DNA from 2 places in the Paramicrobacterium humi genome. Region 2 is predicted to be linked to the other one. Evidence: predicted binding sites of a transcription regulator. Region 2 holds the regulator's gene; the other holds the start of a gene.
What was found. The regulator LexA, encoded in region 2, represses DNA repair genes until DNA is damaged. The targets are predictions, from matches to a motif close to TCGAACANNTGTTCGA.

Region 1 (14,480 bases), 500 kb from region 2:
CTCAAGGCGCAGGAGCTCGTCTACCAGTCCGCGCTCGCCGTCACCTCGCGCGTGCTGCAGCCGACGCTCATGGACTTCCTCCGATGAGCGCTGCACTGCGCTTCGTCGCCCCGCCGCCCGGTTTCGACCCGCACATCGACTTCGAGCTGGCCACGGTCGAGGGCGCCGAGGGACTGTTCTCGCTGCGCGCCGTGCGCGACGAGGGCCTGCGCGTCTTCCTCGTCGACCCCGCCACGGTTCTGGGCGATTACGCTCCGGTCATCACCGACGAGCAGGCGGGCGAGCTCGAGCTGACGGATGCCGCTGACGCGATGCTACTCGTCGTCGCGAACCCCTCCGACGACGGTGTGAGTGTGAACCTCATGGCGCCCGTCGTCGTCAACACGACCACAGGGGCCGCGGCGCAAGTCATCCTCGAGAACCAGGACTTCCCGATCCACGCGCCTCTCGCGTAGCGCTTTGTCCACCCCTTGAGGTGCTCGGCAGACGCTTTTTACTCTCGGGTATGGCTCTCTTCGATCCGAGAAATCGTGACCTCAGTCCCCACGCGGCACGCGTGTACGCGGCATTCGGGCTCGCGCACGCCGTTGCCGACTTCGCCGCAGCGGGGCTGTTCGTCGTCGGCAGCGCCCTGTTCTTCAGCGAGCAGACGAAGATTCCCGCGACGTGGTGCTTCCTGATCGGCTCCGTGTTCTTCGTGCTGAAGCCCACGCTTCGGCTCGCGCGTGAGCTCAAGCTCGCCGCGCTCGACAAGGTCGGCACGCTCGCCTCGAACGCTCCCGAAGGACCGGCCTCGGTGCGCGTGAAGAAGCCCGATCAGGCCGACGGGTAGTCAGGCGCGCTCGCCGAAGCTCGGCGGAAGCTTGCACAAGTCGTAGTAGTAGTCCGTCAGCCCCGACTCGTCGCTCGCGTCGACGATGAGGTTCGCGCCCGCGTGCGGCAGCTCCTCGCCCGCGAGCAGCCACACGGTGTAGTGCCAGATGCCGCGCACCTTCTCGTTGAGCAGGCGCTGCCCGTCGACGATGAGCACCGTGTCGGGGTCGTCGGCGCCGTCGAGGGTGCCGGCCCGGAACGGCTCGATCGTGTCGCGACGCAGGGTGGCCTCGCCGACGGAGCCGAGCGAGAGTCGCAGCGGGTGCTGTCCGCGCTCGGCGAGGGCCCCGGCGAGATCGTCGGCGAATCGGGATGCCGCCGGGGCGCCGGCGCTCTCCACGGCGATCAGGCGGCGTCCCGACCGTGAATTGTGCAGGAACTGCTCGGCGGTCCAGGCGAGGAACTCCGCCCGGGCCCCGGTTGTCTCAGCCATGCTCCCAGGCTACGCCGGTTGGCGTCTCCCGGCGGCTCGTTTCTCGCCCAGCCGAATGTCGGCGCCGACCGTTAGCATTGACTCCGTGGTTACCGCCCTGTATCGCCGCTACCGGCCCGAGAACTTCTCCGAGATGATCGGGCAGTCTCAGGTGACCGATCCGCTCCGCACCGCGTTGCGCTCCGACCGCGTGAATCACGCGTACTTGTTCAGCGGTCCTCGCGGCTGCGGCAAGACGACGTCGGCGCGCATCCTCGCCCGCTGCCTCAACTGCGCCGAGGGCCCGACCGACACTCCGTGCGGCGTGTGCCCCAGCTGCGTCGAGCTCAGCCGAGCCGGCGGCGGCTCCCTCGACGTCGTCGAGATCGACGCGGCGAGCCACAACGGCGTCGACGACGCGCGCGACCTGCGCGAACGCGCCATCTTCGCGCCCGCTCGCGACCGCTACAAGATCTTCATCCTCGACGAGGCCCACATGGTCACGCCGCAGGGCTTCAACGCGCTGCTCAAGATCGTCGAGGAGCCGCCGCCGCACGTGAAGTTCATCTTCGCCACGACGGAGCCCGACAAGGTGATCGGCACGATTCGCTCGCGCACGCACCACTATCCGTTCCGGCTCGTGCCGCCCGCGCAGATGCTCGAGTACACGCAGAAGCTGTGCGACGAGGAGGGCGTCACCGTCGAGCCGGGCGTGCTCGCGCTCGTCGTGCGCGCCGGCGGCGGCTCGCCCCGCGACACGCTCTCGCTTCTCGATCAGCTCATGGCCGGCTCCGACGGCCGCACCGTCGGCTACGAGCGTGCCGTCGCGCTGCTCGGCTACACGCACACGGCGCTGCTGGACGAGGCCGTCGAGGCGCTCGGCCGCAACGACGCGAAAGCGGCGTTCACGGCCATCGACCATGTCATCCAGACCGGGCAGGACCCGCGCCGCTTCGTCGACGACCTGCTCGAGCGACTGCGCGACCTCATCGTCGTCGCGGCGACGCAGGGCGCGGCGGCATCCGTCCTGCGCGGCGTCCCGCAAGACGAGCTCGACCGCATGACCTCCCAGTCGGCCCTGTTCGGGCAGGCTCAGCTGTCGCGCATCGCCGACATCGCGAACACGGCGCTCACCGAGATGACGGGCGCGACCTCGCCCAAGCTGCACCTCGAGTTGATGGTGGCTAGGATGCTGGTGCCCGCCGTCGACGAGACCGAGCGCGGCGCCCTCGCGCGCGTCGAGCGGCTCGAGCGTCGAGCGGGGATGCCGGAAGCGGCTGCGACCGCGATCGACTCGTCGATCGAGCGGCAGAACGCCCCTGCGGCACCTACACCGGCTCCGAGTACGCCCGCCGCACCTCCCTCGACGTCAAGCGCTCCGGCACCGCAGGCGGCGACCCCGAGTGCTCCCACCCCGGCCGCACCGGCGGTCGATGCGCGTCCGACACCGTCCCCGACTCCGCAGCCGGCGCCGCGACCGAAGCCGACCGGACCGGTCACCCTCAAGCTCGTGCGGGACACGTGGCCCGAGATCCTCGAGAAGGTCGCCGCCGCCAAGCGCGCGTCGTGGATGCTCATCATGAACTCCGACGTGCGCGACTACGCCGATGACGTGCTCACTCTCGTGTTCCCGAGCCCGAAGGACGTCGACGCGTTCAAGAAGCTCAACGCGGGAGACGGCCCGAGCGAGCACTTGCGCAGCGCGATCCTCGAAGTGCTCGGCGTGCGCGTCAAGTACATCGCCAAGGTCGAAGGCGCCCCTTCCGGTCCGCCGCCCGCGCAGCAGCCGACGCGCACGGCTCCCGCGCCGCAGCCCGCGTCCGCGGCGCCACGGACACCGCGCTCCGAGCAGCGCGCCGCCGAACCCGTCGACGAGGGTGCGCCCTCCGACGAACCTCACCGAACGGATGCCGCGAGCCATCCGGCGCCGGCCCGCGAGGAGCCTGCGATCCCCGACGACTGGGCGCCGGCCGACGACGAACCGCCGTACGACCCCTACGACGACGCGCCGCCGCCGGCCGACCAGCCCCGTGCGGCCGAGCCGCGTGCCACCAACGGGCAGAGCCCGTCTACCGTCGGAGTACGCGTCGGCGCGGCGCCCGCGTCTTCCGGCGCAGCTCGTTCTCCGCAGTCCGCGCCTGCCCCCTCGGCGCCCGAGGCTCCGTCCGGCCCCGTGACCGGCTGGGACGTCGTGCAGATTCCGGCCGACGACCCAGAAGACCTCACGGCAGAGAACGCTGCTCCGTCCGGCGGTGCCGCCGAGGCGTGGGCAGAGCCCGACGACGAGCAGTGGGCAAGTGAGCCTCCCGCCGACGAGTACGACGACGTCCCTGCCGAGTCTGTTCCGGCAGCAGCAGTGGCGGCTGCCCCTGCGGCGCCGACTCCCGCACACACCGCCGATGCCGGTGCTCCGTCCCCGCAGGCGAGCGCCCCCGCACAGGTCGCCGCGCCGACGCCGCACGTCGCGCCCGCCGAACCGGCGCCCGAACGGCCAGAGCGCCAGCAGCGCTCCCGCTACGGCGAGGCCGTCGTCAGGGAAGTGCTTCGGGCGCGCTTCATCGAAGAGCAGCAGTACACGCCGCAGCAGAGGTTCAACTAATCCATGTATGAAGGAATCGTCCAAGAGCTGATCGACGAATTCGGTCGGCTCCCGGGCATCGGGCCGAAGTCGGCGCAGCGCATCGCGTTCCACATCGTCCAGACGGAGTCGTTCGACGTCTCGCGCCTGGCCGAACTGCTCGTCGAAGTGCGCGATAAGGTGCACTTCTGCGAGATCTGCGGGAACGTGGCGGAGCAGTCGCAGTGCGCAATCTGCCGCGACCCGCGTCGCGACCACTCGTTCATCTGCGTCGTCGAAGAGGCGAAGGACGTCGTCGCGATCGAGCGCACCCGCGAGTTCCGGGGCCTGTATCACGTGCTCGGCGGCGCGATCAGCCCCATCGACGGCATCGGTCCCGACGACTTGCGCATTCGCGAGCTCATGCAGCGCCTGGCCGACGGCACGGTCACGGAGGTCATCATCGCAACAGACCCGAACCTCGAGGGTGAGGCGACGGCGACGTACCTCAGCCGGCTGCTCAAGACGCTGGAGATCCGCGTCACCCGATTGGCATCCGGGCTTCCCGTCGGCGGTGACCTCGAGTACGCCGACGAGGTCACCCTCGGGCGCGCTTTCGAGGGCCGCACCGTCCTCGGCTGATCGCAGGCTCGCCGAAGCGAGGATCGTCCCGGAGGCGGGACGTCCTTGTCGTAGAAGTGTGCTGTTCTCGAACCGCCGCCCGCGGCACCTACTGAATACGCCAGATCCGCTGAATTAGTGCCGCGCGGGCAGGGACGCCCAATGAGCTCGAGCGCGGTCAGCGCTCGATGGGCCCGGTCAGGTTGCTCCCGTCAGAACTCCGGATTCTCCGGGTATTCGTCGGCCCACTTCTCGTCGTCCGTGGTGGTCGCGTCGACTGGCTCATCGGGGTCGGCACCGACGAGGTCAGCGATCTCGTGGTCATCTACCGGCCGGTCCCGATCGAGGGGCTCGAATCCGACCTTCGATTCCGTCCGGATTCGGTAGCTGCGTCCGAGAGGTGATGTCCAGATGACGTTGCCCATCGGGTCGCGTTCGACGGCCCATCTGGTCGCGTGCTTCAGAGTGTGATGCGCTCTGCACGTGGCCTGGCAGTTGTCGAGGTCGGTCTCACCTCCGAACTGCCAATCGACCACGTGGTCGAGGTCGCACTGCCGGGCTGATCGGTTGCAGCCCGGGAACCGGCAGGTGACGTCCCGGATCTCGATCGCCTTCCGCAGGTCCGCGGGCACCTGGTAGCGGTCGCGGCCCACCGAGAGGACCGCGCCGGTCTCGGGGTTCGTCAGCAGGCGGGTGAAGCTTGGCGCCTGTGCGGCGAGCCGGCGGGCGGTCTCGGGGTCGATCGGCCCGTATCCCTCGAGATCCGCCGGTTCGTCACTCAGTCCCATGAGTGTGAACACCGGAACCGTCACGTGCACGGTCGGGCGAATCGCCCCCATACGGCCAGCCAGCGCGGGACCTGTCGCCGCGTCATCGTCGGCCGGGTCGGTGCCGCTGACGAAGCCCGTCATCGCGGCGTCGACGAACGAGTCGACGGTCAGCTGGGCGACGGTGCGCTCGTCGCCCGCTTTCCGCAACGACTTCGCGGTGGCGTGGGACGCGTTGTAGAGGCTCTGCACGATTTCGATGCGGTCGTAGCAGGCGAGCCAGCCCATGCCGTCGTGGCCCTTCCACACTTCCAGGCGCCGCTCCTCGAGGGCGCTCGTGTGGCGCTCGGTGATCGACTCCGGCGCAAGGCCTTCCCGGATGCGGATCGCCTGCGCCTTCAGCTGGCTCGGTGTGCTCGTCTCCGCGTACTCCAACACCGCCTCCTCGAACACGGCGAGGTCGTCGCGATCCAGTCCGGTCGACTCCCGAACGATGCACTCCGCGTGCGGCAACGAGATCCGGCCGGCCTTCAGCGACCGGAGAGTGTCCGGAAAGTCGGCGACGAGCACCTCGGCCGTGTCGAGCAATGACTGCACCCTGCCCTCCGAGAGGTGCAGCGCGAGCGCGAGTTCGGAGCGGAGCGACCGGCGCACCTGCTCGACGGTTCGGCTGTCACCGCGCGTCGATTCGGTGAACACATCGGGGTCCGACAACGCGGTCTCGAGAATGTTCACCAGCTGACCGGTCATCTTCGCCTGTGCGCGGGAGATGCTCGCCTGCTGCGCGACGAGCCTGTCGACCAGGCCCGAGAGCCGGTCGGCCCGGCGGCCGGGGCCGTCGGGGTCTGGGGGTCTTCCCCGTGATTCATCTTCGAATTCCATGACGATAGTCAATCACCACCCACCGACATTTACTCGAACAAAGCTACGAACTCGACAAGGTCGCCGAATGGGCCGCCTGTGGACGAGAAGTCGACCCTTCGGGAAGTGATTCTGGGGCCCCCGGGGTCACGTGGCGGCGAATCGTGGTCTCCAGGCTGCGTTTCGGCGGATGGGGCCTGTGTGTGGAAGAAGCGGCTTGTTGGCGGTGGTCGACGAAGCGAGGTGGCACCTGCGACGGGGCGCGGTGTTCGGTGGGGCTGCTCGTTATCCTTTTGTTAGGCGAGATCGCGACGGCATGGTTCGATCACATCGCGAGTGGCGGGATCACGACGGCATGGGCCGATCACCTCGGCGAGATCACGACGGCGTGGTCGATCGCGTCGCGAGCAGCCGAGTTGCGACGGCATGGGTCGATCAGGTCGTGAGCAGCGGGACGTGATGAGACGGCAGCATGCCCAATCGGCGCCGTGGTGTTTCGACGCTCGGGTACGCGGCTGTTCGGTGCGTTCGAAAGGCGTAGTTCGCAGGCACCCGTCCGCGCCGCATGAGGCGACCGGAATCGACCCAGCCGGCATTCGCTCTCACCTCGACGCTCAGCGCAGGGACCGGGTCGCAGGTCGGCGGCAGCGGTCTCCGCCTCGACGACAGGAGATCGTTCAACGGGCCGGCGACATTAGGCGGCGGCTCGTGATTGCGCAAGCCTCTGCCGTCGGCGGCATCCGACGATTAGCGTGAACGGACCGACGCGATGGTGGCGCAGAACGACGAGCTCACAGCGCACGCGCCCGCGTCGGCACTCACCACAGGGAGGGACACACGGTGGCACACGACCAGTTGGCGTTTCAGAATCCGGTGACGCGGTTCCCCAAGATCGAACCGCCCAAGCAGGATCAGCCCGAGCCCGGCCTCGACGCCGAGCTGCAGCCGAAGGCCGACCACGGCGAGGAGACGTACCGCGGCACCGGCCGGCTCGAGGGCCGCAAGGCGCTCATCACGGGCGGCGACTCGGGTATCGGCGCGTCCGTCGCCATCGCGTTCGCGCGCGAGGGCGCCGACGTCGCGATCGCCTACCTACCGGCCGAGGAGAAGGACGCGCAGCGCATCGCCGACCTCATCACGAAGGAGGGCAAGAAGGCCGTCGCGCTGCCGACCGACATCAGCAGCCCCGAGAACAGCCGCAAACTCGTCGACGACGCCGTGAGCCAGCTCGGCGGGCTCGACATCCTCGTCAACAACGCGGGCAAGCAGATCGCGCAGCAGAGCATCGAGGACATCACGGACGAGCAGTGGGACGAGACGTTCAAGACGAACATCTACGCCATGTTCTGGATCACGAAGGCCGCGCTGAAGCACTTGAAGCCCGGGTCGTCGATCATCAACACGACATCGGTGAACGCGTACCTGCCGTCGCCGACGCTGCTCGACTACGCGACGACGAAGGGTGCGATCAACAACTTCACGAAGGGACTCGCGCAGCAGCTCGCGTCGAAGGGCATCCGCGTGAACGCCGTCGCGCCGGGGCCGTTCTGGACCCCGCTGCAGGTGTCCGACGGCCAGCCGAAGGACGAGCTGCCGAAGTTCGGCAGCCAGACGCCCATCGGCCGTGCCGGCCAGCCGACGGAGCTCGCTCCGGCGTACGTGTTCCTCGCCTCCTCGGAGTCGAGCTACGTCATCGGCGAGACGCTGAGCGTGAACGGCGGAATGCCGACCCCGTAACCCAGCGGCGAACGAGAAGGGAGACTCGCATGAGCGTGGAAGACATCAAGACCGTCGCCGAGCTGGTGAAGAAGTCGAAGATCGCGCTGCTCACGACGTGCACGAGCGAGGGCAAGCTCGTGAGCCGGCCGCTTGCCGTGCAGGAGGTCGAGTTCGACGGCGACTTGTGGTTCATCACGAAGCACGACTCGCACAAGACCGAGGAGATCCAGGCGAACCCGCAAGTGAACGCGGCGATGAAGACCGGGTCGATGGGGTACCTCTCGATCTCGGGGCACGCGGAGGTCGTTCACGACCAGTCGCGCATCGACGAGTACTGGTCGCCCGCCGTCGACGCGTTCTTCCCGGGCGGCAAAGACGACCCCGACCTGAGCCTCGTGGTCGTGCACGCGGACACGGCCGAGTACTGGACGAGCGACGAGCCCAAGGTCGTCACGGCGTTCAAGCTCGCCCGTTCCGCCGTCACGGGCGCGCAGCCCGATGTGGGGGAGAACAAGACGCTCGATCTCTGAGGGGGAGAGATGGTCGGATGCCGCCGGCCGGCGTGCGGCCGGCGCGCCGGACTCAGGCGCGCCGCACCGCGCGGGCGGCGGCATCCGCAAGTCTCGGCTGCGCGTACCTGAAGCCGGTCTGCTCGAGAACGCGCGGCGCCACGGGCTGGTCGCCGAGCAGCATCTCGTCGGCGGCGGTGCCGAGCAGCGTGTGGGCGAGCGGGCCGGGAACCCGCAGCCACGACGGCCGGTGCAGCGCCGCGGCGATCGCCCGCGACACGTCGGCGGCGGTGTCGTGCGCCGGCGCCACGATGTTCATCGGGCCGCTGATCGCCTCGGTGTCGATCGCGTGGCGGATCGCGCGGGCCTCGTCCTCGAGCGCCACCCACGGCCACCGTTGGTTTCCGGTACCGAAGGTCGTGCCGACGCCGAGCCGCGCGGCGAGCGCGAGCGGTTTCACGGCGCCTTCCGGGCCGAGCACGACGCCGGTGCGGGCGAAGACGAGTCGGGTCGCGTCGGATGCCGGCCTCGCGGCATCCTCCCACTCCCCGACGACGCCGGCGAGGAACCCCTCGCCTTGCGGCGATGACTCGTCGAAGGGGCGGTCGCCAGGCACGCGGCCATAGAAGCCGACGGCGGACGCGTTCACCCACACGCGCGGCGGCGTCGCCGAGCGGGTGATCGCGGCGGCGAGCGTCGCCGTCGTGTCGATGCGGCTGCGCAGGATCGTGCGCCGGTATCCAGGCGTCCACGGCAGGCGGGACAGGCTCGCACCCGAGAGCCCCACGACGGCATCCGCCCGATCGATGACCTCCTGTGGGACGCGGCCGGACGCGGGATCCCACGCGTGCTCGGTCGTCGTGCGGGCGATGCCGCGCACGAGCGTGTGCACCTCGGCCCCCGCGTCGCGCAGCTGCGCGGCGAGGGCCGTGCCGATCATGCCGGAGGCGCCGGCGATGAGAACCCGTTCAGCCATACGCCATGGTAGCCCCGCGCCGGTTCACGGCGTCAGGGGCGCTCCCATACGGCGATCGGGCCGGGCACGACAGTGAACAGCGGATGAGGCTCAGGGCGGGCCACCTCGCGCCAGTGCTCCCACACGGCGGGGCTGCGCGCCTGCAGTTTGGTGAGCAGGTGCCCCCACTCGTAGTCGAGCTGACCGTCGGTCACCTCCAGACGAGGAGCGTCGGCGCCTGAGGTGATCTTCTCGCGCGCGAACCGGTAGCCGCGCGCGTCGGCCTCGTCGGCGATGCCGTGCAGGTACGCGCCGATCGCGGTGAGCGGGTCGGCCGCCTCCCGGAACCGCTGCAGCTGCGGGTGCCGGGAGTAGCCGCGGCCCGGCGCGACGATCACCGCTTGCGCGAGCAGCGCCTCACGCCAGCACGCCGTGAGCGCTTGCCTGTCGAAGTGGCGCGGGTGCACCGACCAGAGTCTCATGGAGCGGGCTCAGCCTTCGTCGGCGTACTCGCGCTTGTCGGCGAGAAGCGAGCCGTGCATCCCGTGCGCCTGCTCCTCGCTCACGAGCGTGAGCCCGTCCACGCTGTGCGCGAGCTGCGAGAGGACGTCGAGCCACTCGCGGTTGAGCCGAACGGGGTGCGCGCTCGAGAAGTGGAACGCGAGCGGCACGTCGGGGGAGAGCCACACCGTCCTGCGGCCCGAGCCGTGCTCGGCATCCGTCGTCCAGCTCAGGAAGAAGCTCTCGCGCCGGCGAAGGCGCGAGCCGATCACGACCCTCAAGTGCGCGAGTACCCGGTCGTCGAAGTCGTAGCTTGCAGAGTTCGCGTAAATGAGGTGTCCCATCCCTCCATCATGCTCCTCTCACCGGGCGGTGCCGGGGACCGTACACCAAGAGTATCGTTAGCTTAGCTAGTAATTACCCGAGCTAGGAGAATCATGCCGGAGCCCCGTCGACGCTGGTTCGGTCTCGTCTTTGTGAGCCTGGCCGTCGCTATGATCATCGTCGACTCGACGATCGTCAATGTCGCGATCCCCTCGATCGTGACCGAGCTCGACGTCGACTCGACAGGAGTGCAGTGGATTCAGGAGTCGTACACGCTCGTCTTCGCCTCCCTGCTACTCGTCTTCGGCACGATTGCGGACCGCCGGGGAAGACGCCTATTGCTCATCATCGGCGTCGCGGTCTTCGCGCTCGCCTCGATCGCGGCCGCCTGTGCGCCGACGGGTGCCTTCCTCATCGCCTCGCGGCTCGTGCAGGGCGTCGGCGGCGCACTCGTTCTCCCCACGACCCTTTCCCTCATCAACGCGGGATTCCGTGGGAGGGAGCGCGCTCTCGCGTTCGCCGTATGGGGGTCGACGATCGGCGGCATGACCGCTCTCGGGCCGCTCCTCGGCGGTTGGCTCACGACGGAGTTCTCGTGGCGTTGGGCGTTCGGCATCAACATTCCCCTCGGCGTGCTGATCATCTTCGGAGCCCTCGTCACCGTCGACGAGTCGCGCGACGCGCAGTCACACGAACGCATTGACATCGCTGGTGCGGTGCTGTCGATCATCGCGAGCGCAAGTCTCGTGTTCGCCCTGATCGAGGGCCGCGTGTATGGCTGGTGGCTGACAAAGGCGACGCTGCGCATCGGCGACTGGGCCTGGCCGTTCGAGGTGTCGATCATCCCGTTCGTGTTCCTCCTCGCGCTTGGGGCGAGCGTGCTGTTCGTCGGGAGCGCGTGGCGTCGCCGTAGACGCGGGCGGTCCACGATGCTGGCGCTCGACCTGTTCGCCATTCCGTCGTTCCGGAACGGCAACATCGCTGCGCTCATCGTCTCGCTCGGAGAGTTCGGCATTGTGCTGGCGCTGCCGATCTGGCTGCAGAACGCTCTCGGCTACTCTGCCGTCGAAACCGGACTGGTTCTCCTCGCGCTCGCCGGCGGCGCCTTCCTCGCGAGTGGGTTCGCGGGGGCCTTCGGGAATCGCGTAGCGCCCGTGATCATCGTGCGCGTGGGAATCATCGCCGAGATCGTCGGCGTGGGAGCCATCGGATTCGTCGTCGGCCCGGACACGCCGTGGCTTCCACTGACCGTCTTCCTGTTCGTTTATGGCTTCGGGGTGGGACTCGCGACGGCGCAGCTCACCGGAGTCGTGCTCGCCGACGTGCCGCTCTCCGAGAGCGGGAGGGGCTCCGGAACCCAGAGCACGGCGCGTCAGATCGGTTCGGCCCTCGGCATCGCGGTGCTCGGGACCGTGCTCTTCAGCTCCACGGGAACCGTGCTCGGCTCACTTCTGGACGACGCGAGCGTGCCGGCGAGCACGCGCGACCGAATCGTGACGACTGTGGTTGACAGCGCGGGAGCGGCGATCGGCCCGCTCGAGCAGAATGCCCGCACGAGCGAGTTCGCCGCCGACGCGCGCACAGCGCTGAGCGATGGTACGCGCGCGGCCGCGTGGTCCGCCGCGGGGTTCCTGGTTGTCGGCCTCGCGGCCACCGCTTCGCTCGGCTCAGGTGTGAGGGACGCCGAACGCGAGGGAAGGATGCCGCCGCCGAAAACGGCGCGTTGGGCGCAGGTTCGCGGTGAGCCGTGAGAATCAGGCGCTTCGGGCGGCAATGCTCTCTGCTTCACGGATGATGCTGCGCGCCATGCCGGTGAAGATGAGGCCGTGGAAGGGCAGAAGCGTGAGCCAGTAGAGCCGGCCGGTCAGGCCCTTCGGGAAGTACACGGCCCGCTGGCGGTACCGGCTCCCGGTGCCCGCCGGTTCGACGCTCAGCTCCAGCCAGCCTCGACCGGGCATCCGCATCTCGGCGCGCAGCCGGAGCGCACGGCCCCGGTCGAGCGATTCGACGCGCCACACGTCGACGACGTCTCCCGTGTTCAGGTGAGACGGGTGACGCCGACCGCGGCGCATTCCCACACCGCCCGAGAGCCGGTCGATGAGCCCGCGCGCAGTCCACGCGAGGGGAAACGAATACCAGCCTCGCGTCCCGCCGATCGACTCGATGACCTGCCACACGGCCTCCGCTGGAGCCCTGCTCGAGCGTTCGCGCTCATCGGTGTAGACGGTGAACCCGGCCCACTCCGGGTCGCTCGGAAGCGGGTCGCTCGGCGCTCCCGCGACTGTCGCGTTCTGCCAGCTCGTGTCAACCTGCGCGTCCGCTTCGCGTTTGAGCGCGAGTCGAACGGCGGCGCGATACGGCAGCAGGCCCTCAGGCGGTCGCGGAATGAGATCGTCGATGTCGTGCTCGGTCACGACACAGTCGTGCTGCAGTGAGGCGATGATGGGAATCGCGATCTGACGCGGTACCGGGGTGACGACGTTCACCCACTGCGAGGCGAGCCACGGTGTGAAAACGGGCAGCGATGCGATCGGACGCTGGCGGAGGCCCGCCTCGACGGCGTAGCCGTTCATCATCTGCCCGTAACGCAGCACGTCGGGGCCGCCGATGTCAAACGTGCGATTGATCTCTCCCCGCACGTCGACCGTCCGCACGAGATAGCGCAGCACGTCGCGGATCGCGATGGGCTGGACGCGATTGCGCACCCAGCGCGGGGCGGGCATATACGGCAGCACCTCGGTGAGATGCCGAATCATCTCGAACGACGCGGAGCCGGAGCCGATCACGATGCCGGCCTGCAGCACGATAGCGGGAACGGGAGCGTCGAGGAAGATGCGCCCGACGGCGGCACGAGAGGCCAAGTGCTTCGACAGGCGGCGACCCTCGGGGTGCAGCCCGCCCAGGTAGACGATACGGTCGAGGCCGGCGTCGGCGGCAGCTCGCGCGAATGTCGACGCGGCCTGCTTCTCGGCCGCCGCGAAGTCGCCACCGGCGCTCATCGAATGCACCAGGTAGAGAGCGACGTGCGCGTCGGCCATGGCGCGGCGCGTTGCCGCGGCATCCGCAAGATCGCCCTCGACGATGCGGACGTCGCCGCGCCAGGGCACGTCCCTGAGCTTCCACGGGGAGCGCACGAAGACCGTGACCTCGTGACCGGCGTCGAGGAGCTGCGGGACGACGCGCCCCCCGATGTAGCCTGTCGCGCCGGTCACGAGTACCCGAGTCATCTGAACATCCCTTCGATGGCGCAGACGATGAGCAGCATCGTCACGGCGAAGCCGACGACGTAGTTGATGGCGAGGAAGCGCCGCCACGCCCGGTTGCTCGAACCGGAGCGCGCGTCGTCGACGCCGAGGTAGGGAGCGACGCTCGCGAGGTAGGGGAGGACAGCGAGGGCGGCGAGGCGCGCGGGCCACGGCGTGATGAGCATCAGCAGCCCCGCGAGCGTCCACAGCGCGAACGCGATGCGCACGGTCGCGGGGGCCCCGAACGCCGTCGCGATCGAGCCGATCCCCGCCTCGCGATCGGGGACGATGTCCTGCACGGCGCCGAACGCGTGGCTCGCCATTCCCCAGCAGAAGAACGCGATCATCGTCACGACGATGCCCGGCGTGAGGGCCGTGCCGGCGAGGGCGAGACCGTACAGGGCGGGCGTGACGAAGTGCGTGCTCGAGGTGATCGAGTCGAGCACGGGAATCTCCTTGAACCTCAGCCCGCGAACCGAGTAGGCGAGAACGGCGAAGAGGCTCACAGCGAGCACGGCCAGCGACACCGGCCGGTGGGCGCCGAGCACGACGAGCGCGACGACGAAGGGCGCGGATACCGCTGCGGCGGCGACGAGCGTCGTGCGGTGCAGTCGGGGCGGCAGCTTGGCTCCCTCGGCTCCGCCCTTGCGCGGGTTCGCGAGGTCCGACTCGTAGTCGAACACGTCGTTCACGCCGTACATGAGGAGGTTGTACGGCACGAGAAAGAACACGGTCCCGACGACGAGCGCCGCATCGATTGTGCCGGTCGTGATCAGGTAGACGGCGGCGAACGGGTACGCCGTGTTGATCCAGCTCAGCGGGCGGGACGCGAGAAGGAGCGTGCGGGTCGTGGTCAGGATGCCGGTCACGCGAGGGCGTCCTTTCGGTGGGAGCCGAGCAGCTGCCACAGGCCGGCGAGCAGAAGCGAGCCCGCGAGAGGGTAGAGGAAGTCCTCGAGCGGCATGAGCCCGAGCCGTGCGCCGGAGATCTTGTCCGCCCCGTAGTCGAAGAGGCCGGCGGCCATCATGGCATTGTCGAAGACGGCCGTGAGCACGAGGAGCGTCACCGCGGCGGCGGCCCACGAGAGCAGGTAGGGGCGGATGCCGCCGAGCGCTGCCGCGTGGCGGCATCCGATC
Region 2 (14,480 bases):
CCGACGGACGGGCAGCGCTGAGCACTCCAGCCCCCATCGTCGTCGTCGGACCGACAGGGACCGGGAAATCGGAGTTGTCGCTCGACCTCGTCGAACGACTCGCAGACGCCGGTCGCCCCGCCGAGATCGTGAATGCCGACGCCATGCAGCTCTACCGCGGCATGGACATCGGAACCGCGAAACTGGCGGTCGACGAGCGCCGCGGCATCCCGCACCATCTGCTCGACGTGCTCGACGTCACCGAGGACGCGACGGTCGCCGGTTACCAGCCGCGGGCGCGGCACGTCATCGACGCGCTCTGTGGAGACGGCATAACACCGGTGCTCGTCGGCGGATCGGGACTCTACGTCTCGAGCGTGATCTTCGCGTTCCAATTCCCCGGCACCGATCCGCTCGTGCGCGCGCGGCTCGAAGGGGAACTCGAAGCCGACGGACGAGGATCCCTGTATCGGCGACTCCATGAACTCGACCCTGCCGTCGCCGCCCGAATCGGCCCGCATAACGCTCGCCGCATTGTCCGGGCGCTCGAGATCGCGGAGCTCACCGGCACCCCCGCCGCAGGGATGCTGCCCGACGAGCCCGAGTACTGGCGTCCCGTGACGCTCATCGGCCTGCAGCTTCCCCGCGAAGAGCTCACGGAGCGCCTCGACGGGCGCGTGCAGCGCATGTGGGATGCCGGACTGCTCGCCGAGGTGCGCGGGCTCATGGAGCAGGGACTGAAACGCTCAACGACCGCCGGCCGTGCCATCGGCTACGCGCAAGCGGCGGCCCAGCTGAGCGGAGAATGCAGCGAGTCCGAAGCGATCTCCGACACCCAGAGACTCACCCGCCGTTACGCCCGGCGTCAGATGAGCTGGTTCCGCCGTTACCGCGACCTGCACTGGCTCGACGCGGCATCCGCGTCCCTGCCGGACGATGCCCTCGAGATCATCGCCCGGAACGAAGGGCAACTGCATCGCCCCTAGACTTGCCGTATGCCGACCACGCTGCAGTTCACCAAGGGCCATGGCACCGGGAACGACTTCATTCTCTACACCGATCCCGCCGGCCAGTCGCCCCTGAGCCCGGAGCAAGTGCGCGCGCTGTGCGATCGGCACATGGGCATCGGCGCCGACGGGATCATCCGCGCCGTTCGCTCGAACGCGATCCCCAACGGGGCCGCCTCACTGGCCGAGGACGAAGCCGCCGAGTGGTTCATGGACTACGTCAATGCCGACGGCACGGTCGCGGAGATGTGCGGGAACGGCATTCGGGTCTTCGTGCGTTACCTGCTCGCCAACGGGCTGACCACGCTCGAGACTGGCGAGACTCTCCCGATCGGCACGCGCGCCGGCGTGCGCGACGTGCAAGTGTCAACGAACGGGTTCCAGGTCGACCTCGGACGCTGGCGGCTCGAGGACGGCGACCCTCTCGTGCGTGTGAAGGGTTTGAAAGTGGCCCGGCCCGGCCAAGGCATCGACGTGGGCAATCCGCATATCGTCGTCGCCCTCGCGGATCTCGACGAACTCGCCGACGCGGATCTCGGCTACATCCCCGTTGTGGAGCCTGAACCGGAGAACGGGGCGAACATCGAACTCGTGGTCCCGCGCGACCCGCTCGTCAAGGACGGAATCGGCCGCATCAGCATGCGCGTGCACGAACGCGGCTCGGGGGAGACGCTCTCGTGCGGCACCGGCGTCGCGGCATCCGCTCTCGCCACCCGGCACTGGGCGGGCAGCAGCGCTCCCAACAATTGGCGTGTCGACGTGCCGGGCGGAACGCTCGGCGTGCGCATGTTCGCCGCGGAGGACGGCGAGCACGTTGCGCTCTCCGGACCCGCGGAGCTTGTCTACACGGGCACGATCGAGCTGGCCTGACCTGCCGTCAGCCGACGACGTCGATCGGCTCGGTCTGACCGGTGTGCCGCCGGGCGCGGAGCACCCGATATCCCTTGCCCGTCGCTGCCCGCACGACGCTGAATTCATCGGAGAGCGCGGTCTGCAGCCACCGGTGAAGGCTGTCGGAACCAAGGTTGCGCTGCACGACGAGATACGCGTCAGAGCCGGGCAGAAGCCGTGGCAGCCACCGTTCGAGCATGCCGTGCAACTCGTTCTTACCGACCCGGATGGGCGGGTTGGACCAGATGGTGCTGAACGCGACGTCGTCAGGAACCTCATCGGGAGTGACCGCGCGAACGTTCGTCAGCCCGGCCGTGCGGGCGTTGCGACGCACGAGCTCAAGGGAGCGTTCGTTCACATCGACTGCCCACACCGTGGCGTCGGGGGAGAGCAGTCCGAGCGTGAGGGCGATCGGACCCCAGCCGCAGCCGAGATCCAGAAAGTGTCCGCTCGTCGGCGGAGGGGCCGTGCTCGAGAGCAAGACTCGGGTGCCGGTGTCGATGCGATCGGGGCTGAAGACCCCATTCGCAGTCGTCAGCTGAAAGGCGCGTCCGGCGAGTGTGACGTTCACGGTCTTCAACCGCAAGTCGCTTCCCGGAGTGCCTGTGAAGTAATGGTCACCCGTCATATCTAGGTACGTTATCCCAGCCGGCAGACACTAGGCTTTAACGCAATGGCTGACACGACTGACCGAGGCGACGACGACGTCGTCGACCGCATTCTCTCCCGCGCCAACGACAGTGCCGCTGGCTACTCGATCTTCGGTCGTGCCCAAGCGCTCCAGGACGAATCGACGGCGGCGGGTTCGGACGACGGCGAGCAATTCGATCGCGAGGAGCGTCAGGCGCTCCGCCGCGTCGCCGGGCTCTCGACGGAGCTCGAGGACGTCACGGAAGTCGAGTACCGGCAGCTTCGCCTCGAGAACGTCGTGCTCATCGGCGTGTATGCCCAGGGCACCCTGGAGGACGCCGAGAACTCTCTGCGGGAACTGTCCGCCCTCGCCGAAACGGCGGGCGCCGTCGTCCTCGACGGCCTGCTGCAGCGCCGTCCGTACCCGGATCCGAGCACCTACCTCGGCAAAGGCAAGGCCCACGAGCTGCGTGAGATCGTCACGTCCCTCGGCGCCGACACGGTCATCGCGGACACGGAGCTCGCCCCGAGTCAGCGTCGCGCGCTCGAGGACGTCGTCAAGGTGAAGGTCATCGACCGAACCGCGGTCATCCTCGACATCTTCAGCCAGCATGCGAAGAGCCGGGAGGGCAAGGCGCAAGTGGAGCTCGCGCAGCTCGAGTACCTGCTCCCGCGGCTCCGCGGCTGGGGCGAGTCGATGAGCCGTCAAGCCGGCGGCCAGGTCGGCGGCGCGGGAGCGGGAATGGGCTCTCGCGGACCCGGCGAGACGAAGATCGAGCTCGACCGGCGTCGGATTCACACGCGCATGGCCAAGCTGCGCAAGCAGATCAAGGGCTTCGCACCGGCGCGCGAGGCGAAGCGCGCAAATCGTCACCGCCACGAAGTGCCGTCCGTGGCCATCGTCGGTTACACGAACGCCGGAAAGTCAAGCCTGCTGAATCGCCTCACTCGCGCCGGCGTGCTGGTGGAGAACGCGCTCTTTGCGACACTCGACTCCACGACACGGCGTACGAAGACCAAGGACGGCCGCGAATACACGCTGTCCGACACAGTCGGTTTCGTCCGGAACCTGCCGCACCAGCTCGTCGAGGCGTTCCGCTCCACGCTCGAGGAGGTCGCGGAGGCGGATCTGCTCGTCCACGTCGTGGACGCCGCACACCCGGACCCTGCCGCGCAGATCGCGACGGTTCGCGACGTCGTCGGCGATGTCGGCGCGCGTGACGTTCCCGAACTCATTGTCTTCAACAAGTCCGACCTCATCGACGACGATCAGCGCCTTGTCCTGCGCGGCATCGCTCCTGACGCCGTCTTCGTCTCGGCGCGGACGGGCGAGGGCGTCGATGAGATGCTCGACGCCATCGAGCGGATGCTGCCTCGGCCGTCCGTGGCGGTCGAACTACTCGTGCCCTACGATCGGGGCGACATCATCTCAATGCTTCACCGGCGTGGCGCCGTGCGCCAGCTCGACTATCTCGCGGCGGGGACACGCGTGAAGGCCGCCGTGACCGAGGAGATCGCGGCGCAGCTCCAGGAGTTCGCGACCGGCAGCTGACCGGGCGTCAGACGGCGCGAAGGACGGCGACGACCTTGCCGAGAACCTCGGCGTTGTCGCCGAGGATCGGCTCGAACGCGGAGTTCCGGGGGAGCAGCCACGTGTGACCGTCGCGCTGCCGGAACACCTTCACCGTCGCCTCCCCATCGAGCATGGCCGCGACGATGTCACCGTTCTCGGCCGTGCTCTGCTGGCGCACGACGACCCAGTCGTCGTTGCAGATCGCCGCGTCGATCATGGACTCGCCCTGAACCTTCAGCATGAACAGGTCGCCCTTGCCCACGAGCTGGCGGGGTAGCGGGAAGACTTCCTCCACCTGCTGGTCCGCGGTGATCGGAACACCGGCTGCGATCTGTCCCACGAGGGGCACCATCGCGGCATCGCCCACGGGAGTCTGGCTCTCGGCCGCATCGATGGTCTGCGGAAGGTCGATCAGGATCTCGAGCGCGCGCGGCCGGTTCGGGTCGCGGCGCAAGTAGCCGCTGAGCTCGAGCTGGTTGAGCTGGTGGGTCACGGACGACAAGGAGGCGAGACCGACAGCGTCCCCGATCTCGCGCATGCTCGGCGGATAGCCGCGCTGGCTCACGGAACGCTGGATGTACTCGAGAATCGCGCGCTGCTTGTCGCTGAGATTCTTGCGGCGACGAGTACCCGTCCTGACCTTGCCGTCCTGCGCCATTTCCGTGCTCCCGTCGTCGCCCCGCTGCCCCGATGTCAGAGGCTCATGGTGGGGTTGTCCCTGTGATCGAAACTGTATCCGTTTTGCCCGGCCAGGACAAACACCTGTTCGAGTGTGTCGCGGATTCTTTCGACGCAAATACGAAAAGCACCTTGACTCTTCGAAACTTCGAAGATAGGTTCGGAACACAGCTTCGTTCCGGCCCCTCCCGGCCGAGGGGTCGGAACGAATCTCACCACAAAGGAGAACTCTGATGAGCACAGCAGCGAAGTCGTCCTCCGTCCGCGTTCGCCTCACTCGGCGCGGACGTGCGGTCGTCACCGCCCTTGCAGCCCTGCCCCTCCTGGTCGGCGTCGGCGTTCTGTCGACGAACGCCTCCTCGGCCTTCGCCACATCGCACGCGGCCGAGCAGAGCTTCGAATACGTGACCGTCGGCGCCGGTGAATCGCTCTGGGGCCTCGCCCAGCGAGTTGCGCCCAACGCTGACCCGCGCGACGTCGTCGCCGACATCGTGCGACTCAACCAGCTCGAAAGCTCTTCCGTGGGAGCGGGCGCTCGCGTGGCCATCCCCGCCCGGTACGCGGATGCCGAATGAGAACGGCATAGCATTGTCGAGTGACCTCACTCGATGATCTTCCCCTTCGCGACGACCTCCGCGGCAAGTCACCGTACGGTGCACCACAGGCGCCCGTCCCGGTCGCTCTGAATGTGAACGAGAACACCCACGGAATTCCCGAGGACGTCGCCCACGACATCGTGGCCTCCGTGGCCACGGCGATTCTGAGCCTCAACCGTTACCCGGATCGAGAGTTCACGCAATTGCGCACAGCACTCGCGGACTACCTCGGACACGGCCTCTCGGCAGAGAACATCTGGGCCGCCAACGGTTCGAACGAAGTGCTGCAGCAGATTCTGCAGGCCTTTGCGGGGAGCGGTCGCTCGCTCATGGGGTTCGTGCCCACCTATTCCATGTACTCGCTTCTGGCGATGGGAACTGGAACGCGCTGGATCGCGGCGGAGCGCGACGAGGACTTCGAACTCTCACCGGAGACCGCCGCGGCCGCTGTCAGTCGCGAGCAGCCCGACGTGGTCTTTCTGTGCTCACCCAATAACCCCACGGGCACACCGCTCTCACTCGAGACCATCACAGCGGTGTACGATGCCGCGCCCGGCATCGTCGTGGTCGATGAGGCATACGCCGAGTTCGCTCCCGTCGGTACGCCGAGTGCGCTGACTCTCCTCCCCGGACGGGAGCGGCTGATCGTTTCGCGCACGATGAGCAAGGCGTTCGCCTTCGCCGGCGCACGCGTCGGCTACCTCGCTGCCGACCCGGCGATCGCTGACGCCCTCCGCCTCGTACGCCTGCCCTATCACCTCTCTGCGCTGACCCAAGCCGCCGCACTCGGTGCGCTGCGGCACTCCCACGAGATGCTTGCCGTGGTCGGTGAAATCCGCGTCCAGAAGGATCGGATCGTCGCCCACCTCAGCGAGCTCGGCTACAAGCCATACCGCTCGGGCAGCAATTTCGTGCTGTTCGGCGGCGTCGCCGACACCCGTGCGCTCTTCCAGTCACTGTTTGAGCGGGGCATCCTCATTCGCGACATCGGCATCCCCGGCCACATGCGCGTGAGCGCCGGCACGGAGGCTGAGACCAGCGCGTTCCTCGACGCTCTCGCAGCACTAACATCGAAGGTATGACTTCACCGCGTGTAGCCAGCATCCGACGCCAGACGAGCGAATCGTCGATTGAGCTCAGTCTCGACCTGGACGGCACCGGCACGAGCGACATCAGCAGCTCGGTGCCGTTCTTCGACCACCTGCTGACCGCGTTCGCGAAGCACTCCCTTACCGACTTGACGGTGCGGGCCGAGGGCGACACCCACATCGACGTCCACCACACCGTCGAGGACATCGGCATCGCCTTGGGAACGGCAATCCGAACGGCGCTCGGCACGAAGGAGGGAATCTCGCGCTACGGCGACGCGCTCGTTCCGCTCGACGAGGCGCTCGTCCAAGCCGTCGTCGACATCTCGGGCCGCCCGTATCTCGTGCACGGCGGCGAGCCCGCGGGCTTCGAGTTCCACCTCATCGGCGGACACTTCACCGGATCGATGGTGCGCCACGTGTTCGAGGCGATCGCCTACAACTCCGCACTCACCATGCACGTCGACGTGCGCTCGGGTCGGGACCCGCACCACATAGCGGAAGCCGAGTTCAAGGCGTTCGCGCGCGCATTCCGGCAGGCGAAGGCGATGGACCCGCTCGTGTCCGGCATCCCGTCGACAAAGGGTGCACTATGACACGTCCTCGAGTGGTGGTCCTCGATTACGGCTCGGGCAACGTCCACTCGGCGGTGAAGGCCATCGAAGCCGCCGGCGCTGACGTCGAGCTCACCGGCGACAAGCGTGCCGCGCTCGAGGCGGACGGTCTCCTGGTTCCCGGTGTCGGGGCATTCAGCGCTGTGATGGACCAGCTGCGCGCCTCCGGCGGGGACGAAGTCATCGACCGGCGTCTCGCGGGCGGCCGCCCCGTTCTCGGAATCTGCGTGGGCATGCAAGTGCTGTTCGAGCGCGGCGTCGAGCGCGGCCAGGAGACGGAGGGTCTAGGCCAGTGGCCCGGTGCAGTCGTCGAACTCGAAGCACCCGTCCTGCCGCACATGGGATGGAACACCGTCGACGCCCCGGAGGACTCCCGCTTTTTCGCGGGGCTCTCCGGTGAGCGCTTCTATTTCGTGCACTCCTATGCGGCGACGGAATGGTCGCTCGAGGCCACGGGCTCGTTCCCGTCCCCGAAAGTGACGTGGGCGGAACACGGCACCCGGTTCGTCGCCGCTGTCGAGAACGGTCCGCTGTGGGCTGCGCAATTCCACCCGGAGAAGTCGGGCGAGGCCGGAATCCGCCTTCTGGCCAATTGGGTGGGAACGCTCACCTCTCGCTAATATTGGGGACTTGTGCCGGTGCGGCACAGCTCGTCATGGTTAAGGACAAGAATGCGTGAGTTCAATCAGGCGCCGGCACTCGAACTGCTGCCCGCCGTCGACGTCGCCAGCGGAAAGGCCGTGCGCCTGACCCAAGGGGAGGCCGGCAGCGAGACAAGCTACGGGGATCCCGTCGATGCGGCCGAGACCTGGGTCGATCAGGGCGCGGAGTGGCTGCACCTCGTCGACCTCGACGCCGCATTCGGGCGTGGAAGCAACGCGGGCGTGATCCGGCGCGTCATCAAGAACGTGCGCGGAGTCAAGGTGGAGCTGTCCGGCGGCATCCGAGATGACGCCTCCCTCGAGGCCGCGCTTGCCACCGGAGCGAAGCGGATCAACCTCGGCACGGCGGCGCTGGAGAACCCGGAGTGGGCAGCGAACGTCATCGGCCAGTACGGCGAGGCGATCGCTGTCGGCCTCGACGTGCGCGGCACCACCCTTGCCGCGCGAGGCTGGACGCGCGAGGGAGGCGACCTCTGGCAGGTGCTCGAGCGTCTCGAAGAAGCAGGCTGCGCCCGCTATGTCGTCACCGACGTGACAAAGGACGGCACGCTCCAGGGCCCCAATGTCGATCTGCTGCGCCAGGTGATGGAGCACACGGAGCGCCCGGTCGTCGCGTCCGGCGGCATCTCGAGCCTTGACGACATCGCCGCCCTGCGGGAGCTGGTTCCGCTCGGGCTTGAAGGCGCGATCGTCGGAAAGGCGCTGTACGCCGGCGCGTTCACTCTCGCTGAGGCGCTGGATGTCGCGTCCGACTAATACGGGGGACTCAGCCGGTCAGCCGTGGGAAGGCCGGAGCTTCCAGCCGAATTCCCGAGCACAGGACGACGGATCGGCTCCGCCTGAGCTTGTCGCGGCGATCGAGCAGTTCCACGCGGGCACGGCCGATGAGGGCGCCGTCGTCGACGTCGTGCGCGGCGCGCGGTTCCTCATCCCGCTCATCGCCCACGCGGGCGAGCACGGTGTGACCGATGAGGGACTCGCCGTCGACAAGACCCAGGAGCTGTCCATAATCACCGTCGGCGGTCCCGACGGTCGCAACGTCCTGCCTGTCTTCTCATCCGTCGCCGCGATGTCCTCCTGGAACGCCGCAGCTCGTCCCGTGCCCGCCGAAGGGGTCCGCGTCGCGCTGGCGGCTGCGGAAGAGGGCACCGACGTTGTCGTCATCGATCCGACGAGCGAGACGGAGTTCGCCATCCGGCGGCCGGCGCTCTGGGCCATCGCGCAATCCGAGCAGTGGCGGCCGAGCCACTCCGATCCGGAGGTGTTCGAGGCGTTCGAACGGTCCATCGGCACCGAGCTCGCCGTGCAGGGCGTCGCCCTCGCCCCGGGCGACCCGGAAGGTCGCCTGCTCGGGCCGGAGACCGTCGTTCGCTTGAGCCTCGCTTCCGGGCTCACTCGTCAAGAGCTCGACGCGGTGCTTGCCCGGCTCGCTGCGCGCTGGGCGGCGGACGAGATCATCGCGAGCCGCGTCGATTCGCTCAAGGTCGCACTCGTCGCCGCGTGAGCGAGCCGGTCAGATGACGGGTCCCGTCCACTTCTCGCCCGGACCCTGTCCCGGTGCATCGGGAAGCGAGGACGCTTCCCGGAACGCGAGCTGAACTGAGCGGAGGCCGTCACGGAGGCTCCGCGCGTGCATGTCGCTGATCTCGGGTGCGCCTGCCGTGATCAGCCCCGCGAGGGCGTTGATGAGCTTGCGTGCCTCGTCGAGGTCGATCTGAGAGTCGGGGTCATCGGCGAGGCCGCACTTGACGGCTGCGGCGCTCATGAGGTGGACAGCGGCGGTCGTAATGATCTCCACCGCGGCGACATCCGCGATGTCGCGCGTGGCCTGCGCCGCCTCGTCGGGAAGGCCCGTGGGAGTACCGTCGTTATCGATCGTGTTCACTGAATTCCTCTGGTAGACTATTGCGGTCTCCGAGGATTGTTCTCGGAACGAAAGAGGAGAATCTCCCACCCGCGCTTGACCGACTACTAGGTTACCGGGTCGTTGCACTCCGCTGAGCCGCTTCGGTGGCGAGGTAGTCAGGGTGCGGTACGTGACAGCGTCGCGTGCGTGTGAATCCTCTCTCGTCATGACTCGGCAACCGCCGAAGCATGGAAGTAGTGATTGAGATCAGAGGAGTTCCGCATCAGCGATCCCCGTACCAATGACCGTATCCGGGTCCCGGAGGTCCGACTTGTCGGCCCGAGTGGCGAGCAGGTCGGCGTTGTCAAGATCGAGGTGGCGCTGCGCCTTGCGCAGGAAGCCGAGCTTGACCTCGTCGAGGTTGCGCCCAACTCGAAGCCACCCGTGGCCAAGATCATGGACTACGGCAAGTTCAAGTACGAGGCTGCGCAGAAGGCCAAGGAGGCCAGGCGCAACCAGGCGAACACCGTGCTCAAGGAAGTTCGGTTCCGCCTCAAGATCGATGCCCACGACTACGAGACCAAGCGCAAGCGCGCCGAGGGGTTCCTCAAGGGCGGAGACAAGGTCAAGGCAATGATCCTGTTCCGCGGCCGCGAGCAGTCCCGGCCCGAGATGGGCGTGCGCTTGCTTCAGAAGTTTGCCGAAGATGTGGCGGAGTTTGGAACGGTTGAGTCCAACCCGAAGATCGACGGTCGAAACATGGTCATGGTCATTGGCCCTCTGAAGAACAAATCAGAGGCCAAGGCCGAGGCCAATGCACAACGCGCTGCCACCAAGGCGGCTAAGCAGGAGGAAAAGAATGCCTAAGCAGAAGACCCACTCAGGGGCCAAGAAGCGCTTCAAGATCACCGGCAGCGGAAAGATCATGAAGCAGCAGGCCGGCATGCGCCACAACCTCGAGGTGAAGTCGAGCCACCGCAAGCGTCGCCTCAACCAGGACCAGGTCCTGTCGGCGCACGACACCAAGATGGCCAAGAAGCTCCTCGGCCTCTGAGCCGACGACCCGTTAGGAAGATAGAGAAATGGCAAGAGTAAAGCGGGCCGTCAACGCCCACAAGAAGCGTCGGGTCATCCTCGAGCGCGCCGAGGGATACCGCGGACAGCGTTCGCGCCTCTACCGCAAGGCGAAGGAGCAGGTCACCCACTCGCTCGTCTACTCGTACCGCGACCGCCGCCAGCGCAAGGGCGACTTCCGCCGCCTGTGGATCCAGCGCATCAACGCCGCTGCACGCCAGAACGGCCTCACCTACAACCGCCTCATCCAGGGCCTCGGCCTGGCCGGCGTCGAGGTCGACCGTCGTATCCTCGCGGAGCTCGCAGTGAACGAGCCCGCGACGTTCGCCGCGCTAGTTGAGACCGCGAAGAAGGCGCTCCCGGCGGACACGTCGGCGCCGAAGACAGACGCCGCAGCGTAGTCTTCCTCCTGCATGACGGCGGGCACCGGTGATCCGGTGCCCGCCGTTTTTTGCGCCCGTACACTTGTGGGGTGATCGAGAACCCGCGTGCCGGCCGTGTGAAGGCCGTTGCAAAGCTGTCCCGACGAGCGACTCGCCAGGAGACCGGACTGTTCCTCCTCGAGGGACCGCAAGCGGTGAGCGAGGCGATCGCGTACCGACCGGAGCTGATCGAGGAGCTGTACGCGACACCGAGCGCCCGCGAACGCCACAGCGACGTAGCCGAAGCGGCGCAAGCGGCGGGCATCGAACTCGAGTTCGTCACCGAAGAGGTGCTGGACGCCATGGCGGACACGGTCACGCCCCAAGGCTTCGTCGCCGTCTGCCGCCAGTTCCCGACGGCGCTCAAGCAGATCCTCTCGGACAGGCCCGCTCTCGTCGCGATCCTCGAAGAGGTCCGCGACCCCGGCAACCTTGGCACCATCATCCGAGCGGCCGACGCGGCGGGCGCCGACGGCGTCATCCTCACGGGGCGCACCGTCGATCTCTACAATCCGAAGGTCGTGCGCTCGACGACCGGTTCGCTCTTCCACATCCCGATAGCGGTCGGGGCCAGTCTCGATACAGTCGTCGCGCGGGCCCGGTCGGCCGGGCTCGCGGTGCTCGCCGCAGACATCAAGGGCGAGGACCTTCTCGAGGTCCGCAACGCGGGAAGTCTTGACCACCCCACGGCATGGGTGTTCGGAAACGAGGCCCGCGGGCTGACCGACGACAGCCTCGCACTCGTGGACGCGGCGGTCACGGTGCCGATCTACGGCAATGCCGAATCGATGAACCTCTCGACAGCGGCATCCGTGTGCCTGTTCGAATCAGCATTCGCGCAACGCACCGCGCAGTCATCGGACGATTAGGTTACGAATCAGTAACGGGCGCTGCTTCGTCACATTGTTGAAACAGTGTGTCGCATAGCGTATCCGTTATGGATTCGAACGATCAGGCGGCGTCGCCTGCCGGCAGCGAGCTGCCCGCATTCGAGACGCGAAGCAATCCCATCGTCGCCGCGACCGGTGAGCCGCTCGTCGTGGTCGACCACGTCGAGAAGTACTACGGCGATTTCCACGCCCTCAAGGACATCAACCTCACCGTCAACAAGGGCGAGGTCGTCGTCGTGATCGGGCCGAGCGGCTCGGGCAAGTCGACGCTCTGCCGCACCATCAACCGTCTCGAGACGATTCAATCGGGCGAGATCCGCATCGATGGCAAGAGCCTGCCTGAGGAAGGCAAAGCTCTCGCGGCACTGCGCGCGGACGTCGGCATGGTGTTCCAGTCGTTCAACCTCTTCGCCCACAAGACGATCCTCGAGAACGTCACGCTCGGCCCCATCCGAGTGCGCAAGCAGAAGAAGGCGGATGCCGACAAGGCGGCGAAGGCGCTCCTCGATCGCGTGGGCGTCGGCGTCCAGGCGGCGAAGATGCCGGCGCAGCTCTCCGGCGGTCAGCAGCAGCGTGTCGCGATCGCGCGCGCTCTCGCGATGAAGCCGAAGGTCATGCTGTTCGACGAGCCGACGAGCGCGCTCGACCCCGAGATGATCAATGAAGTGCTCGATGTCATGGTGCAGCTGGCGCACGAGGGAATGACGATGATCGTCGTCACCCATGAGATGGGCTTCGCCCGCAAGGCCGCAGACCGCGTCGTGTTCATGGCCGACGGCGAGATCGTGGAAGAGGCCACCCCCGAGGAGTTCTTCACAAAGCCGAAGAGCGACCGGGCGAAAGACTTCCTGTCGAAGCTGCTCACGCACTGAGCAGCCGAGGCTGAAGGCACACTGGGGCGAACGCCCCTACGAGAAAGGAAAGCAGATGCGCAAAGGATTGACGCTCTTCGCAGCAGCCGCTGCGGCGGCGCTGGTTCTGTCGGGCTGCGCGGGCGACGAGCCCAGCGGCACCCCAGGAGGCAGCGGGGACGAAGGGGCGAAGACATCGTCGCTGTACGAGGTCAACAAGAACGTCGACCTCGAGGGCAGCCCGACGTACGACGCGGCGAAGAAGGCCGACAAGATCACCATCGGCGTCAAGGAAGACCAGCCCGGTCTTGGCTACAAGGACGCCGTGAGCGGTGAGCGCAGCGGGTTCGACATCGAGATCGCGAAGTGGATGGCCGCATCGCTCGGATTCTCGGACAAGCAGATCACCTTCGAAGCGATCCCCAGCGCGAATCGTGAGCAGGCGCTCGTGAACGGTGACATCGACCTGTACGTCGGAACGTACTCGATCACCGACAAGCGCAAGGAAATGGTCGACTTCGCCGGCCCGTACTTCATCACCGGGCAGGGTCTGCTCGTGCTGAAGGACAACGACGAGATCAAGAGCGACGCCGACCTCGCCGGCAAGAAGGTCTGCTCGGCGACCGGCTCCACGCCGATCCAGAACATCCGCGACAACTACAAGGACGCGACTCCGGTCGAGTTCGACGTGTACTCGCAGTGTGTTGACGCCCTCAAGGACGGCTCCGTCGACGCGGTGACGACCGACGAGGCCATCCTCCTCGGCTACGCCGCCCAGGACCCCGACAACCTCAAGGTCGTCGGCAAGCCCTTCACCACGGAGAAGTACGGCATCGGCATCCCCAAGGGTGACGACGCGCTTCGTCACTACCTGAACAAGGTGCTCACCGACGGCAACGACACCTGGGAAGGCATCTACGACGCCACCCTTGGCAAGTCGGGCACCAAGGTCGAGCAGCCGGCTGTCGACGACTACTAAACCGACATGACGCCGGGTGGTGGCAGCTCGCCGCCACCCGGCATCCGGTTCCCCCAACCAGAGCAGAGGAAAACCACGTGGACGTCTTGCTGGACAACCTCGACATCTTCGTCAGAGGCTTCCGGACCACCCTTGTGCTGTTCGTGTGGTCGGCGATCTTCTCGACGATCCTCGGCATGATCGTGGGCACCATGCGCGTCTCGCCGGTGCCGGTCATGCGCGGCGTCGGCACCATCTACGTCAACCTCGTCCGCAACACTCCGCTCACCCTGATCTTCTTCTTCTTCGCCTTCGGATATCCGAAGCTGCGACTCGGCGAGGTTTCGTACGAGACGCTCGCGATCATCGCCTTGAGCCTCTACACCGCCACCTATATCGCGGAAGTGCTGCGCTCGGGCTTCAACACCGTGCCCATCGGCCAGGCAGAAGCAGCCCGAGCGATCGGGCTCTCGTTCGTGCCCACCATGACGCGCGTTGTACTCCCGCAGGCCTTCCGCGCCGTGATCCCGCCGTTCATGAGCGTGCTCATCGCGCTGCTCAAGAACACGACCGTCGCTGCGGGCTTCTCCGTCGCAGAGGCCGGCGCCATTCGCGCCTACGCGTCCGAGCGAGGCGAGCCAGCGATGATCGTGCTTCTCTGGGTCGCGCTGTTCTTCGTGATCCTGGTCATGATCCTCGCCTTCATCCAGCGACGACTCGA

Region 1: the regulator LexA is predicted to act here: its motif matches at 6,146-6,161, upstream of BLV49_RS10420 (HNH endonuclease signature motif containing protein).

Annotation. Positions count from the first base shown of each region.
Region 1 is NZ_FNRY01000001.1:2,090,803-2,105,282, forward strand. Features, by position in the region: gene flgL (flagellar hook-associated protein FlgL) at 1-87, shown strand, start outside; gene BLV49_RS10395 (flagellar assembly protein FliW) at 84-455, shown strand; gene BLV49_RS10400 (YrhK family protein) at 506-832, shown strand; gene BLV49_RS10405 (nucleoside/nucleotide kinase family protein) at 833-1,306, opposite strand; gene BLV49_RS10410 (DNA polymerase III subunit gamma and tau) at 1,392-3,884, shown strand; gene recR (recombination mediator RecR) at 3,888-4,484, shown strand; gene BLV49_RS10420 (HNH endonuclease signature motif containing protein) at 4,676-6,112, opposite strand; gene BLV49_RS10425 (SDR family oxidoreductase) at 6,965-7,828, shown strand; gene BLV49_RS10430 (pyridoxamine 5'-phosphate oxidase family protein) at 7,858-8,340, shown strand; gene BLV49_RS10435 (TIGR01777 family oxidoreductase) at 8,393-9,295, opposite strand; gene BLV49_RS10440 (pyrimidine dimer DNA glycosylase/endonuclease V) at 9,328-9,756, opposite strand; gene BLV49_RS10445 (DUF7882 family protein) at 9,766-10,119, opposite strand; gene BLV49_RS10450 (DHA2 family efflux MFS transporter permease subunit) at 10,213-11,850, shown strand; gene BLV49_RS10455 (SDR family oxidoreductase) at 11,854-13,326, opposite strand; gene BLV49_RS10460 (prenyltransferase) at 13,323-14,213, opposite strand; gene BLV49_RS17220 (lycopene cyclase domain-containing protein) at 14,210-14,480, opposite strand, start outside.
Region 2 is NZ_FNRY01000001.1:2,592,791-2,607,270, forward strand. Features, by position in the region: gene miaB (tRNA (N6-isopentenyl adenosine(37)-C2)-methylthiotransferase MiaB) at 1-21, shown strand, start outside; gene miaA (tRNA (adenosine(37)-N6)-dimethylallyltransferase MiaA) at 18-965, shown strand; gene dapF (diaminopimelate epimerase) at 975-1,856, shown strand; gene BLV49_RS12910 (class I SAM-dependent methyltransferase) at 1,864-2,505, opposite strand; gene hflX (GTPase HflX) at 2,551-4,059, shown strand; gene lexA (transcriptional repressor LexA) at 4,067-4,738, opposite strand; gene BLV49_RS12925 (hypothetical protein) at 4,992-5,333, shown strand; gene BLV49_RS12930 (histidinol-phosphate transaminase) at 5,354-6,436, shown strand; gene hisB (imidazoleglycerol-phosphate dehydratase HisB) at 6,433-7,038, shown strand; gene hisH (imidazole glycerol phosphate synthase subunit HisH) at 7,035-7,676, shown strand; gene priA (bifunctional 1-(5-phosphoribosyl)-5-((5-phosphoribosylamino)methylideneamino)imidazole-4-carboxamide isomerase/phosphoribosylanthranilate isomerase PriA) at 7,728-8,474, shown strand; gene BLV49_RS12950 (SseB family protein) at 8,458-9,222, shown strand; gene BLV49_RS12955 (DUF1844 domain-containing protein) at 9,232-9,603, opposite strand; gene infC (translation initiation factor IF-3) at 9,826-10,431, shown strand; gene rpmI (50S ribosomal protein L35) at 10,424-10,618, shown strand; gene rplT (50S ribosomal protein L20) at 10,647-11,039, shown strand; gene BLV49_RS12975 (TrmH family RNA methyltransferase) at 11,111-11,929, shown strand; gene BLV49_RS12980 (amino acid ABC transporter ATP-binding protein) at 12,070-12,822, shown strand; gene BLV49_RS12985 (glutamate ABC transporter substrate-binding protein) at 12,878-13,780, shown strand; gene BLV49_RS12990 (amino acid ABC transporter permease) at 13,858-14,480, shown strand, end outside.